DNA from 2 places in the Mycolicibacterium goodii genome. Region 1 is predicted to be linked to the other one. Evidence: predicted binding sites of a transcription regulator. Region 1 holds the regulator's gene; the other holds the start of a gene.
What was found. Region 1 encodes LexA, which represses DNA repair genes until DNA is damaged. Its sites were predicted from a motif close to CGAACANNTGTTCG; they were not measured.

Region 2: AFA91_RS30545 (HNH endonuclease signature motif containing protein) is a predicted target of LexA. The motif match lies at 4,625-4,638, and genes of this name have one in related genera.

What each region holds. Positions count from the first base shown of each region.
Region 1 covers NZ_CP012150.1:5,496,045-5,503,278, reverse strand. The annotation lists gene AFA91_RS25780 (molybdopterin guanine dinucleotide-containing S/N-oxide reductase) at 42-2,333, opposite strand; gene AFA91_RS25775 (LGFP repeat-containing protein) at 2,625-5,084, shown strand; gene lexA (transcriptional repressor LexA) at 5,095-5,826, opposite strand; gene AFA91_RS25765 (LysM peptidoglycan-binding domain-containing protein) at 6,102-6,662, shown strand; gene nrdR (transcriptional regulator NrdR) at 6,824-7,234, shown strand, end outside.
Region 2 covers NZ_CP012150.1:6,537,002-6,544,235, reverse strand. The annotation lists gene sdhA (succinate dehydrogenase flavoprotein subunit) at 1-287, opposite strand, end outside; gene AFA91_RS30565 (succinate dehydrogenase hydrophobic membrane anchor subunit) at 298-717, opposite strand; gene sdhC (succinate dehydrogenase, cytochrome b556 subunit) at 765-1,181, opposite strand; gene AFA91_RS30555 (cytidine deaminase) at 1,397-1,795, shown strand; gene AFA91_RS30550 (thymidine phosphorylase) at 1,861-3,165, shown strand; gene AFA91_RS30545 (HNH endonuclease signature motif containing protein) at 3,175-4,620, opposite strand; gene AFA91_RS30540 (adenosine deaminase) at 4,882-5,970, shown strand; gene AFA91_RS30535 (amidohydrolase) at 5,984-7,234, opposite strand, start outside.

The DNA of each region.
Region 1 (7,234 bases):
ACCGGCGGGCGATGGTCACGTGAAAATGCGGAAAATCGCCGTCAGCGCAACGTGCGGATCACCGGCGGCTCGTGTGCCCGGACCGGCGGGACGGGTCCGACGAACTTCTCGATCTCGACGAGTACGTGCGCGCCGGTGCAGCCCCTGGCCAGAGATGACGTGCCGACGTCGTCGGTCAGCACGTTCGGATTTCCGTGCAAACACAAAGAATCCGGGTCGGCGGGATCGGCCGGGTCGTACCACGCACCGGTCGAGAGCTGCACCACGCGGGGCAGCATGCCGTCGTCGAGCACCACTCCGGCCAGGCATGCGCCGCGGTCGTTGAACACCCGCACCACGTCGCCGTCGGCCAGGCCGCGGGCCTCGGCGTCCGCCGGGTGCATGCGGACCGGCTCGCGCCCTTGGACTTTCGTTGCCTGACTGGTCGCCCCGCCGTCGAGCTGGCTGTGCAGCCGGCTCGCGGGCTGATTGGCCAACAGGTGCAACGGATACCGCCTGGCCCGCTCACCGCCGAGCCATTCGGCCGGCTCGTACCAGCGGGGGTGGCCCGCACAGTCGTCGTAGCCGAAGCCGGCGATGTCCTGCGAAAAGATCTCGATGCGCCCGCTCGGGGTGCCGAGCGGATGCGCATCCGGGTCCGCGCGGAAGTCCTCGAACAGTGTCAGACCGGTGTCGGTGGGCAAACCCACATGTCCCCTCGCCCAGAACTCGTCGAACGTCGGGACATCGAAATCCAGGCCCGCTGCCCATTTCTCGTACAGGTGCACAAGCCATTCCCAGGCCGAGCGGCCCTCGGTGAACTGCTCGCCGAAGCCCAGCCGCTCGGCGAGCGCCGAAAATGTCGTGTAGTCGTCGCGGGAGTCGGCGTACGGTTCGGCCAGCTTCGGCATGGCCACCAGCAGCGGATCGTTCTTGGAGCCCGAGAAGTCGTTGCGTTCGAACGATGTCGTCGAGGGGACGACGATGTCGGCGTGCTTGGCCATCGCCGTCCAGTACGGGTCGTGCACCACGATGGTGTCCACGCGGGCCAGCGCGCGGCGCAGCCGCGGGATGTTCTGGTGGTGGTGGAACGGGTTGCCGCCCGCCCAGTACACGCATTTGATGTCGGGGTAGGTGAGCCGTAAACCGTTGTAGTCGAACGGCTCACCGGGATGCAGCAGCATATCGGTGACGGCGGCCACCGGGATGAACGTCCGCACCGGGTTGGGGCCCTGCGGCAGCGACGGCAGGCGGCAGCGCAGCGGTGCGAGCCCGGGTTCGTTCATCGAGCCGTAGCCGTGACCGAAACCCCCTCCGGGCAGCCCGATCTGGCCGAGCATCGCGGCCAGCGTGACACCCATCCACGGTGCCTGCTCACCGTGGCGAGTGCGCTGAAGCGACCAGCTCACCGTGACGATGGTGCGCTTGGCGGCCATGCGGTGCGCCAGCGCGATAAGGGTGTCGGCGCTCAAACCGCTGATGTGTGCCGCCCATTCGGGCGACTTCGGGACACCGTCGTCGTGGCCGAGCAGATAGCGCTCGAAACGTTCGTAGCCCGTGCAGTAGGTGTCGAGGAAGTCCCGGTCGGCCAGACCGTCGGTGGCGAGCACGTACGCCAGGCCGAGCATCACCGCGACATCGGTGCCGGGACGCAACGGCAACCAATCGCAGTCGCCGTCGATGTCGTCGCGCAGCGGGCTGAAGGACGCGATCCGCCCACCGCGGCTTCGAAAACGCTGTAGCGCGTTGCGCATCGGATGCGCGGTGGTGCCGCCGTCGTTGATGCCGGTGTTCTTCAATGGCATCCCGCCGAAACACACCATCAGATCGGTGTGTTCGACGATGACATCCCACTGGGTCGAGCGCTTGAACAGGTCGTCGTGCGTCCCGACCACCCGCGGCATTATCGCCCCGGTGGCGCCCAGACTGTAGGAGTGCCGCGAAAACGTGTAGCCGCCAAGCATCTTCAGGAAGCGGTGCACCTGGCTCTGGGCGTGGTGGAACCGACCGGCGCTGGACCACCCGTAGGAACCGCCGTAGATCGCCTCGTTGCCGTACGTGTCGACCACACGGCGCAGTTCGGTGGCGAGCAGTTCGACCAGCTCGTCTGAGGACACCGCGACGAACTCGTCGGCGCCGCGCTCGGTGCTCGGCCCCGGCCCGTCCCGCAGCCAGCCGCGTCGCACCGCCGGACCCGTGATACGCGAGCGGTGCCGGATCGAACCGGGCATGTTGCCCAGAAGCGGTGAGGGATCCGCGTCGTCGGGGGGTGGGTTCACGGCCGCGATGTCGCCGTCGACGATCTCAGCGGAGAAAACCCCCCAATGCGTGAGGCTGGTGGGGGAGTGCGGCATACCCGAGAGTTTACGGTCGGCCCTCGACCCTCGCGCGCCCGCCGTGACGTGCGCGTTCGGACGCCGCGCAGCGTGCCCGGGTGTGCTGCGGACGAAGCGCGGCGCAACGCCGAAACTGGACTGCTGTCTGCGCGGATTTCCCTCTGCAGCGGATTTTCGGAAGTATTACACCGAGTTTGTCCGAGTTTTTTGGTCAAGATCGGCGATGGTCCTTGGTAATCGGAGCCTGCTGACGCAGAGTTGTCGGCGAGATAGATTCGGGGCAGCTTTGCCGAGCTAGCGGGAGGGTGCATGACGAGGCCGGGAGCGAAGCTGAACACCGCTGTTCGGCGGCTGACGATCGGCCTGCTTGCAGTGGCCCTCGCGGGGCTGTTGGTACCGGCGGTCGCGTCCGCGACGCCGGAATCCGACGCAGACGCCGCGATCAACTCCGCGTGGGAGGTCAGCGGCGGCGACGGTGGCGCACTGGGCCCGCGCCAGGGCGGTGTCTACCCGATCGGCTCGGGATTCGGCCAGAACTTCACCGGCGGCAAGATGTTCTTCACGCCCGACACCGGTGCGCACTACGTCCAGGGCGCGATCCTGGAGAAGTACGAGGCGCTGGGCGGCCCCGCCGACAGCGACCTCGGATTCCCCACCATCGACGAAGGTGCCGGCCGCGCCCCGGACAGCCGGAACTCGACGTTCAGCGCCCCCGACAACCCGGTGATCTTCTGGACGCCCGCCACCGGGGCCCGCGTGGTGCGTGGCGCCATCAACGCCGCATGGGACAAGCTCGGCGGTTCGGCAGGTGTGCTGGGTGTGCCGTCAGACGACGAGAGCTACGACGGCGACGTGGTGCGCCAGAAGTTCACCGGCGGCGAGCTGTCGTGGAACCGGAAGACCAAGGCCTTCACCACTGTTCCGCCCGAACTCGCCGACCAGCTGACCGGTTTGCAGATCCCGGACGATCCGGTCTCGGCGATCGCCGCTGCGCGCCGTGCGGCCGGCGGCCCGATGGGACCGTTGGGCGCCAAGGACGGCGATGTGTACAAGATCGGCGATGCGGGCGGCCTCGGCCAGAACTTCGAGGGCGGCAAGATTTTCTTCAGCCCCGAGACCGGGGCCAACGTGGTCAGCGGCCAGATCCTGGAGAAGTACGAGAGCGTGGGCGGGCCGCAGGGCGACCTCGGCTTCCCGACGAGCAGCGAGGCCGACGGCGGGCTCGGGCCGAACAGTCGCATCGCCACGTTCGCCGCACCCGACAAGCCCGTGATCTTCTGGACGCCCGACTACGGCGCCGTGATCGTACGCGGCGCGATGAACGCGGCGTGGGAGAAGCTGGGCGGGGCGGCTGGAACGCTCGGCGCGCCGACGGCCGACCAGACCGAGGACGGCAACGTCATCACCCAGAAGTTCAGCGGTGGCGCCATCTCATGGGACCGCTCGGACAACACCTTCACCACCGAGCCGGCGAACCTCGCATCCGACCTCGAGGGGCTGGAGATCCCTGGACTGGCGCAGACGCCTGCGCCTGCCGCTCCGCAGCAGCCGCAAGAGGACTCCAAGCCGTTCTCGTGGCACTGGAGCTGGTGGTGGCTGGTCGCGCTGATCCCGGTGCTCGTGCTCGCCGGGCTGGTGGTCGGTGCGGCGTTGTGGCACCGGCGTCGTAACCGCGGCGACGGATTCGACCACGAGCCGTTCGACGGGGACCACTACGACGACCACTACGACGATGACCACTATGGCGATCATGGCGACGACCACTACACCGACGATCGTTACGACGACTACGCGGGCCCCGACGAGCGCCGGGATGATTATGGGTCGCAGGACGATTACCGCGAAGGCCGCTTCGACGCCGAGCGTTACCGCCAGGAGGCGCCCACGGTCACGCCGGGTGCGCCCGATCCGTATGCGCACGGTGCCGACGATGCTGTGACGTCGCGGTTCGCCGGCACCGATCACGGGAACGAGTCGGTCGCATCGCCTTTCGACGGCCCGACCGACGTCTCGATGCCGATCAGCCATTGGGCTGCACCCGGCGCCCGGCCCGCCGGCGATGAGGACGATCAGCCCGAGGACTCGGCAGCACCGGCTCCCGCGCCCGACCGCGACTTCGAGGACCGGGACCACGTGGACGCGGCGTACGAACGCGATGAGATCGACGACGACGAGTTCGACGACGACGACGAGTTCGACAGCGAAGGCGATGAGGGCGACCGGGCCGACGTCGAGGCCGACCTGGCGGACGACCTCGAAGACGACTACGAGGACGATCTCGAGGACACCGACGACGACACCGACACCGACGCCGATTTCGAGGACGATTTCGAGGACGACTTCGACGCGGCCCGCGAGAACGCGGCGCCCGGTGACGCGGGCGCCGGGGTCGCGGCTGCGGCAGGCGCGTTCGCCGGGCCGGTGCCGGTCACGGCTGGGTTCAACCGACCGGCGTTCGAACAGCAGCAAAATCCCGACGACGTCGACACCGCACCGACACGCGTGGTGACGCCCGCGGACCTGCGCAGTGATCCGCCGAGCGGGCGTCACGCGGCCATCGAACTCGATGAACCGGTGCCGAGCGCCACCGCGCTGCACCTGCCGTTGGACGATCCGCGGCAGGCCCCGGAGGGTTATCCGGTCAAGGCCGACACGAAGACCGGCATGTATTGGGCACCCGACAGTGAGGACTACGAGGAGGCCGTCGCCGAGATCTGGTTCGCCAGTGAGGAGTTCGCCCGCACGAACGGCTTCGTACGGGCGAACTGAGAGCCGCGGCTCAGATCTTGCGGATCACCGTCACGACCTTGCCGAGCACGGCCGCGTCGTTGCCGGGAATCGGATCGTAGGCAGGGTTGTGCGGCATCAGCCACACCTGACCGCGGGCACGCTTGAAGGTCTTGACGGTGGCCTCGCCGTCGATCATCGCGGCGACGATGTCGCCGTTGTCGGCGACGTTCTGCTGGCGCACCACGACCCAGTCGCCGTCGCAGATCGCGGCGTCGACCATCGAGTCACCGACGACCTTGAGCAGGAACAGTGAGCCCTCGCCGACCAGTTCGCGCGGCAGCGGGAACACGTCCTCGACGGCCTCCTCGGCCAGGATCGGGCCACCCGCGGCGATACGCCCGAGAACCGGCACGAACGTCGGCTCCGGAAGTGCGTCCGAGCCCGCCACGTCGGTCGTGACGACGGCGGCGGCCGCCGGATCATCGACCGCGCGCACGTCGACGGCTCTGGGCCGGTTGGGATCCCTGCGCAGATACCCCTTGCGCTCGAGGGTGCGGAGCTGGTGGGCCACCGACGACGTCGACGTGAGACCGACGGCGTCGCCGATCTCGCGGATGCTCGGTGGATAACCCCTGCTGGTCACCGAGGCGCGGATGACCTCGAGGATGGTGCGCTGACGTTCTGTGAGGCCGCTGTCGACGGCGCGGCGCCGGCCGGCGCCGTCCGTCTCGGCCGGAGTTTCGGTGCTGCCGTCCGTGAACTCGCCGGTGTCGTCGCTCATGGCGCCGAATCTAATACCTGTTTCGGCATTAATCAAACATGTGTTCGAGGCGTGTCGTCGCCGTGATGTCGCCTCGATATTGCCTTGCTGCCGCCTTGACGTGGGCCGTTGCCGTCGGCCCGATGTGCGGGCGGGTGCCGCCCATCGGCGTCGACCGAACTTGTCGGTACCCCGTCCTATATTTCGCAACAGTTCGATCACACGTTCTATCGTTCGAACATGTGAGCGACTATATTCGAACACAGGAGCGAATACGCCGGACGAAAGGCAAAGAGATGGCCACCCTCGACATCCCCGTCGACATCCCCGTCGACATCCCCATGGACACGCGGTACGCCACCGGCAGGACGGCAGGCTGCACCGCGACGCGGACTCCCGTCCGGACTCCGGCCCGCGGTGCCGTCCGGACCGTGCCGACGCCGCAACGCGTGCGGCCACGCGGAGATCGTCCGGTCCGCGGGCCGCAACCCGGCCGCCCCGGCGGCGCGGCACTGCGTCACCGCGGCACCGGCGTGCTGATGTCGCGCGCATCGCACCGCCGTCGCCCGATCACCCCGGTGACCACGGTGGTGCTGGCGCTCGTCGCCGCGGGCATCACCGTGTGGCTGGGTCTCGTCGCCCAGTTCGGGGGAGTGCTCGGCTCGTCGGCCCCGGTCTCGGTGCCCAGTGAGCTCGCCGTGGTGCAGGTGCAGTCGGGGGAGACGTTGCAGCAGGTCGCCCGCCGCGTCGCACCCGATGCCCCGGTCGCGCAGGTGGTCCAGCAGATCCGTGACCTCAACCAACTGGAGTCCGCGGCGCTCGACGCCGGACAGACCCTCATCGCTCCCGTCGGCTGAGGCTCGACATGGGCGGCGAATCGGCCTGGCCGGCAATACCGCTCGCCGCCGAAATGTGCCGATATGCACCACTGCGTACGGCAGTGAGTCAGCTCGCACCGACACAGGTACGCTCAAGAGCGCTCGAAGTGTTGGTCTGGCGGCGTGACGAAGGAGCGGTGATGCATTGTCCGTTCTGCCGTCACCCTGATTCCAGGGTGGTCGACTCCCGTGAAACCGATGAGGGTCAGGCCATCCGCCGACGTCGTTCCTGCCCCGAGTGCGGCAGGCGTTTCACCACGGTCGAGACCGCGGTGTTGGCGGTGGTCAAACGCAGCGGCGTCACCGAACCGTTCAGCCGCGAGAAGGTGATCCGCGGAGTCCGGCGCGCATGTCAAGGCCGTGACGTTGACGACGATGCGCTCAATGTCCTGGCGCAGAAGGTCGAGGATGCCGTGCGCGGCCTCGGCACCCCCGAGATCCCCAGCCATGAGGTCGGTCTGGCCATCCTGGGCCCGTTGCGCGAGCTCGACGAGGTGGCCTACCTGCGCTTCGCTTCGGTGTACCGGTCCTTCTCGTCCGCCGAGGATTTC
Region 2 (7,234 bases), 1.0 Mb from region 1:
TCGAGGACCGCGTCGATGGCTTCCTTGCACATGATCTCGACGGCGTCCTGGTCGGCGAGGTAGTCGCCGCCTTTGACGGTGTCGAAGGTGTGCCACTCCCAGTTGTCCTCTTCGACGTTGGCGAGCGCGGCGCACATGCCGCCCTGCGCTGCACCGGTGTGGCTACGCGTGGGGTACAGCTTGGTCAGCACCGCGGTGCGCACCCGCGGGCCTGCCTCGACTGCCGCCCGCATGCCCGCGCCGCCTGCGCCGACGATGACGACGTCGTAGCGATGTTCCTGAATCATCCTGCGTCCTTTATGAAATGTTCGCGTCGAAGGTGACCAGCACGTAGCTGCCCAGCACCAACGTGAAACCGGTCGCCAGCAGCAGAAGCGAGTTCAGCCAGAACTTCGTGGTGTTCTTGCGGGCGTAGTCACCGATGATGGTGCGCATGCCGTTGGCGCCGTGGATCATTGCCAACCAGAGCAGTGCCATGTCCCAGATCTGCCAGAACGGCGAGGCCCAGCGCTGGGCGACGTAGTTGAAATCGATCCGGTACACGCCGTCCTGCCACATCAGCATGATGAACAGGTGGCCGAGCGCCAGGAAGACCAGCGCGATACCGGAGAACCGCATGAACAGCCAGGCGTACTTCTCGAAGTACGGGATGCCGCGAGGCCTGCGCGGGGCGCGCGGGTGATCGAGCGCGGCCGGACGATCGTGTTCACGTTCCATGACGGGCGCCGGGCGCCCCAGGCGGGATTCGCCTGCCCCTGGCGCGCTCACAGGAACCGCTCCACCATGTGCATACCGATAACTCCCACTGCTGCGATGAAGATCACCGCGAAGATGCCTGCGATGACGGCCAGCATCAGTCGCTGGTACCGCGGGCCCTGCGCCCAGAAGTCGATGAGGATGACGCGGATGCCGTTGAGTGCGTGGAACAGCACCGCGGCGACCAGGCCGATTTCCATCAGGCCGACGATCGGGGTCTTGTAGGTCTCGATGACCTCGTTGTAGGCCTGCGGGCTCACGCGGACCAGGGCGGTATCGAGAACATGGACGAAAAGGAAAAAGAAAATCGTGGCACCGGTAATGCGGTGCAAGACCCAAGACCACATCCCCGGATCACCGCGATAAAGGGTGCGCCGGCGTGTCTTCTTGGGTTGCGGAGCCGGTACCTCCGTCTGCGTACTCATCGGTCCCTCCAACGCCATCGGTGGATGTCTGGGACCGGTCTGTCGACTAGCCCCAAACCATCGGGGCGACTCTAATCCCATTTGTAGACCCGAACGAACTACGGTGTAGCCGTTTGGCGGGTTAACCAGGGCGAAGTTAGGCTTACCTATCCTAATCGCGGCGCGCTGAGCGGGGGTTTTCGGAATGCATTCAGAAATGGGCCGGTGAAAACGACATGAACACAGACGTCGATTGGAATGCCTTGCGCAACAATGCAATTGCGGTCTCTCGGCACGCGTATGCGCCATATTCGGGGTTTCCGGTCGGCGCCGCCGCTCTGGTCGACGATGCCCGAATAGTCACCGGATGCAATGTGGAGAATGTCTCATATGGCCTAGGTCTCTGTGCCGAGTGCGCTGTGGTCTGCGCCCTGCATTCCGGGGGTGGCGGACGCCTCGTCGCGCTGTCCTGTGTGGGTCCCGACGGGGCCGTGCTGATGCCGTGTGGACGCTGCAGACAGGTGTTGCTGGAACACGGCGGACCCGAGTTGCTCATCGATCACCCGCACGGTCCGCGACCGCTGCGCGAGCTGCTGCCGGACGCGTTCGGCCCCGACGATCTTGAGCGGCGCTAACGTCAAGCGGTTCAAGGGCTCCGGGCGCGCGGCGCGCCGCCGCTGGGTTACCGACGAGTAGGTTCGTGGGTCAGTACGATCCGGGTATCGACGCGCCGACCATCATCCGAACCAAACGCGACGGCGGTGTGCTGTCCGACGCCGCCATCGACTGGGTGATCGACGCCTACACCCACGGCCGGGTCGCCGACGAACAGATGTCGGCGCTCCTCATGGCGATCTTCCTGCGTGGCATGACGCCGGGCGAGATCACCAGCTGGACCACCGCCATGGTGGAGTCGGGGGAGCGGTTCGACTTCACCGATCTTGAACGTGACGGCAGGCCTTTGGCTTTGGTCGACAAACACTCGACCGGCGGTGTCGGGGACAAGCTCACCATCCCGCTGCTGCCGGTGGTGATCGCCTGCGGTGCCGCGGTGCCCCAGGCCGCCGGACGCGGACTCGGTCACACCGGGGGCACCCTCGACAAGCTCGAGGCGATCCCGGGCTTCACTGCCGAATTGACCAAAAGCCAGATACGTCAACAGCTTTGCGACGTGGGCGCGGCGATCTTCGCGGCCGGTGAGCTGGCGCCGGCCGATCGCAAGATCTACGCACTACGCGACGTCACCGCCACCACCGAGTCCCTCCCGTTGATCGCGAGCTCGATCATGAGCAAGAAGCTCGCCGAAGGGGCGCGTGCGCTGGTGCTCGACGTCAAGGTCGGGCGTGGCGCGTTCCTCAAGGCCGAGGCGGAGTCCCGCGAGCTCGCCCGCACCATGGTCGAGCTCGGCAACTCCTACGGCGTGCCCACCAGGGCGCTGCTCACCGACATGAACCGGCCGCTCGGGCGCACGGTCGGCAATGCGGTCGAGGTCGCCGAGTCCCTCGACGTGCTCGCCGGTGGCGGGCCCGCCGACGTCGTGGAGCTGACGCTGGCGTTGGCCCGCGAGATGCTCGACGCGGCAGGCGTCGACGGCGTCGACCCCGCCGACACGCTGCGCGACGGGTCTGCCATGGACCGCTTCCGTGCCCTCGTCGCCGCCCAGGGCGGCGACCTGAGCCAACCGCTGCCGCTCGGCTCGGTCTCCGAGACCGTTACCGCGCCCCGCGGCGGCGTCATGGGGGACATCGATGCGATGGGTGTGGCGATGGCGGCCTGGCGTCTGGGTGCCGGTCGTGCCCAGCCCGGTGAGCCCGTCCAGTCCGGTGCCGGAGTGCGGTTGCACCGCAAACCGGGCGAACCCGTCGCCGCGGGCGAACCTCTCTTCACGCTCTACACCGACACCGCCGATCGGCTGCCGGCCGCGCTCGGCGTCCTCGACGGTGCCTGGACCGTCGAGGACGCGGCACCTCGACAGCTGCCGTTGATCATCGACCGCGTCGACTAGCCGCGCTGGCTATCCGGGATCGTCGTCGTCTGTCTCTTGGTTTTTGCGGTCGCTGTTAGGGCGGTCGTTGTTGTTGCCGCTGCTGGTGTCGTTGGTGGTGGTGTCGGTGAGGAGTTTTTTGGGGTGGTGGTAGGTGTTGGTGCGGTGTTGGCCGCGGTCGAGGAGTTTGGGTGGGGTCCATTCGCATTGGCCGTGGTGGTTGATGCGGGTGGTCCATTTGTTGGGTTGGTCGCCGACGAGGCGGTTGTCGCTGGGGCAGGCCAGGGCCAGGGCATCGGCGTCGGTCTGCCCGCCGTTGGCGTAGTCGGTGTTGGCGTGGTGGGCTTGGCAGCGGTAGCCGTTGGCGGTGCATCCGGGGCGGGTGCAGCCGCGGTCGCGTCCCCAGATCGCCAGGCGTTGCCCGGCGGTGGCGGTGCGGCGGGCCCGGCCGAGGTAGAGCGGGATGCCGGTGTGTTGGTCGTAGACGGCCAGGTAGTGGTAGGCCTGGGCGGCGAGTCGGATGAGGTCGGCGATGGGCAGTTTGGTGCCGCCGGCGCTGATCGCCACGCCGGCGGCGTTGTGGAGTTCTTGCAGGGTGGTGGTGATGAGCATGGTGGCGGGCAGGCCGTTGATCTGGCCGAGGGTCTTGCTGGCGAGTACACGTTTGCCGACGGTGAGTAGTGCGTCGTGTAGGCGTTGGGGGGCGGTGCGGTCGTCGGTGTTGATTTGGTGTTGGCTGGGGGTGCCGGAGGTACACGGGGTGTCCTCGGCGGGGTTGCACATGCCGGGGGCGGCGAGTTTTTCTTCGATGGGTTCGAAGGTGGCTTTGAATTCGGCGGTGACATATCCGGACAGGCGAAATGACCCGTCGGGTTGTTGGGGTCCGAAGCTGATGCCGCGCCGTGTGGTGGTGATGTCGTCGCATGGGGCGGGGCCGTCTTGGTTGAGCAGGTACAGCGCCTCGGTGACGGCTTGGCGCACGGTTTCGGGGTCGGCCCCGACGGCTCCGGCCACGAGCTGTTTTTCCGCCTGGCGTTGCTGCTCGGTGGACACCCAGTGGGGGCATGTGTCGAAGAACTTGAGTAATTCGGTGACGTGGTCGGGGGTCAGCTGACCAGCGGTCTGGGCGGCGGCCATGTACTGGCGTTTGGGTGCCAGTTGTTCGCCGGTCAGCGACACGCGTGGGCCGAGTTCGGTGGCGTCGGTGCAGCGGCGGCGGGCTTGTTTGGCGGAGATGCCGAGGCGGGTGGCCATGACCTGGGGCCAGAATTTCGCCCCGATCGCGGCGGGGGTGGTTTGTTCGGCCAGGGCGGCGATGGCCTTGTGTTCGACGGCCGGGATGCGGTTGCGGGCATCCTGCAAACCCGCGCAGATGTCGAGCAGCTCTGCTTCGGACAGCGTGGCGAACGGTAGGGCGAGCAGGTCGTCGATCGCGGCGGTCAATGCCGCGATGACTGTCTGCACGTCCGTCGTCATGATTCGAACACTAGTTCGATATACCGACAGAAATGCCCTGTGTGTGACGGGTGTGATCAATGGGTTCAGATTGGTCAAAGGTATTGCCGCACAGCCGAACACGGGATCAGCACTGCCCGCACGCTCATCGTCGACGAGCGTGCGCCCAGTGCCGACGACACACCGGCAAATGACCCGCAGACACGCACGCTCGCGGTGCTGACTCGGCCTGTGTGCGGCAAGCGACGGACGGGCCGGCGTTTCACCCGGATGATGGAAGGCATGAGTACGCCGCTGAGTTTGGAGAAGATCACCCACGCCCCCAAGGCCCTGCTGCACGACCATCTCGACGGCGGTCTCCGCCCGGCCACCGTGCTCGATCTGGCCGGGGAAACGGGTTATGACAACCTTCCCGCCACCGATGCCGACGAATTGGCGACGTTCTTCCGCACCGCGGCACACAGCGGATCGCTGGAGCGCTATCTGGAGCCGTTCGCGCACACCGTCGGGGTCATGCAAACACCCGAGGCGCTGCATCGTGTGGCGTTCGAATGCGTGGAAGACCTTGCCGCCGACAATGTCGTGTACGCCGAGGTCCGGTTCGCACCCGAACTGCACATTGACGGCGGCCTGTCGCTCGACGATGTGGTCGACGCGGTCCTGGCCGGGTTCGCCGACGGCGAGAAGTCGTGCTCCGCGGCGGGACGCACGATCGTCGTGCGCTGTCTGGTGACGGCGATGCGCCATGCCGCGCGGTCACGGGAGATCGCCGAACTGGCGATCCGGTTCCGGGACAAGGGCGTGGTGGGCTTCGACATCGCCGGTGCCGAGGCCGGATACCCGCCGTCGCGGCATCTCGACGCGTTCGAGTACATGCGAAGCAACAACGCGCGCTTCACCATCCACGCCGGCGAGGCGTTCGGCCTTCCGTCGATCCATGAGGCCATCGCGTTCTGCGGCGCCGACCGGCTGGGCCACGGGGTGCGCATCGTCGACGACATCACCGAGCTCGCCGACGGCACCCAGCAGCTCGGCCGGTTGGCGGCCCTGTTGCGCGACAAGCGGATTCCGCTGGAGATGTGCCCGAGCAGCAACGTGCAGACCGGTGCGGTCGCGAGCATCGCCGAGCATCCGTTCGACCGGTTGGCACGCCTGCGGTTCCGGGTCACGGTGAACACCGACAACCGGTTGATGAGCGACACCACCATGAGCCAGGAGATGCACCGGCTGGTCGAGGCGTTCGGCTACGGCTGGACCGACCTGGAGCGGTTCACCATCAACGCGATGAAGTCCGCGTTCATCCCGTTCGACCAACGCCTCGCCATCATCGACGAGGTGATCAAGCCGCGGTACGCAGTGCTCGTCGGCTGAGGTGGGCGCGGCGTCATGAGGCGCGGTAGACGGTCTGGCCGCCGACGATGGTCTCTACCGGGCGCACCGCGGCGATGTCGTCAGCGGTGAAAATGTCCTGGTCGAGGACGACGAGGTCGGCCAGCATGCCGTGGGCGATGCGTCCGGTGCGGTCGTGGCCGTTGGCGTAGGCCGAACCCGCGGTGTACGCGGAAATCGCCGACGGCAGGGTGATGGCTTCCTGCGGTTGCACGGGCATGTCGTGGACGCCGTCGCCGATTGCGTGCGGGTCGGCAGGCGTGCCGGTACGGTGCACGGCCGTGTGGATTGCCCAGAGCGGATTCGGATCGGTGACCGGCCAGTCGCTACCCATGGCCAGGGTCGCGCCGTGGCGCTGGATCGACGCGAACGGAAAATGCCACGGTTCGCGTTCGGGTCCCAGCAGCGGAAGCTTGCGCTCGAGGATCTCCTTGTCCCGGCGCGCCCAGAGCGCCTGGATGTTGGCGATCACCCCGAGCCGCCCGAACCGCGGGATGTCCTGCGGATCGACCACGTCGAGATGGGCGATCTGGTGGCGGCCGTCGAACTGTGGCTGCTGGGTGATGGCGTGTTCGAGGGCGTCGAGGCATTCGCGCACCGCTCGGTCGCCGACCGCGTGCATGTGGATGCCGAACCGCTCACCGGCCAGCAGGGCGGTGACCTTGTGGAGCTCATCTGGGTCGATGAACGATTGGCCCGTATCGTCGCCGGCCACGGCCCGGTAGGGCGCGAGCATTGAGGCCGTGCAGTTCTCGCAGATGCCGTCCTGCATGACCTTGACCATGCCGGCGGTGAACCGCGTGTGTCCCGTGCGATCGCGTCGTGCGCACAGGTCGCTGAGCTGTTCGACACCGCGCTCGGTCTCCCACCACAGCGCGCCGACCACCCGCGCGGTGAGTTCGCCGGCCGCGTCGGCATCGACGTAGGTGTCGAAGTTGTCCTTGAGGCCGAAGAACTCAGCCCCCACGGCGGCGTCCTGCCAGCCGGTCACCCCGACGGAATGCAGCCGGCGCTGGGCCTCGAGAAGGGCGCGGCGCATGAATTCCGGTGTCACCTCGGGGATGAGGGCGTTGACGGTGTCGCCGGCGCGGTCCAGCAACACCCCGGTGGGTTCGCCGTCAGCGTCGCGGACGATCCGGCCACCGGCGGGATCGACCGTGTGCGAGTCGATTCCGGCCAACTCCAGCGCCCGGCTGTTGACCCAGGCGCCGTGATAGTCGTGGCTGGTCAGGATCACGGGCCGCTC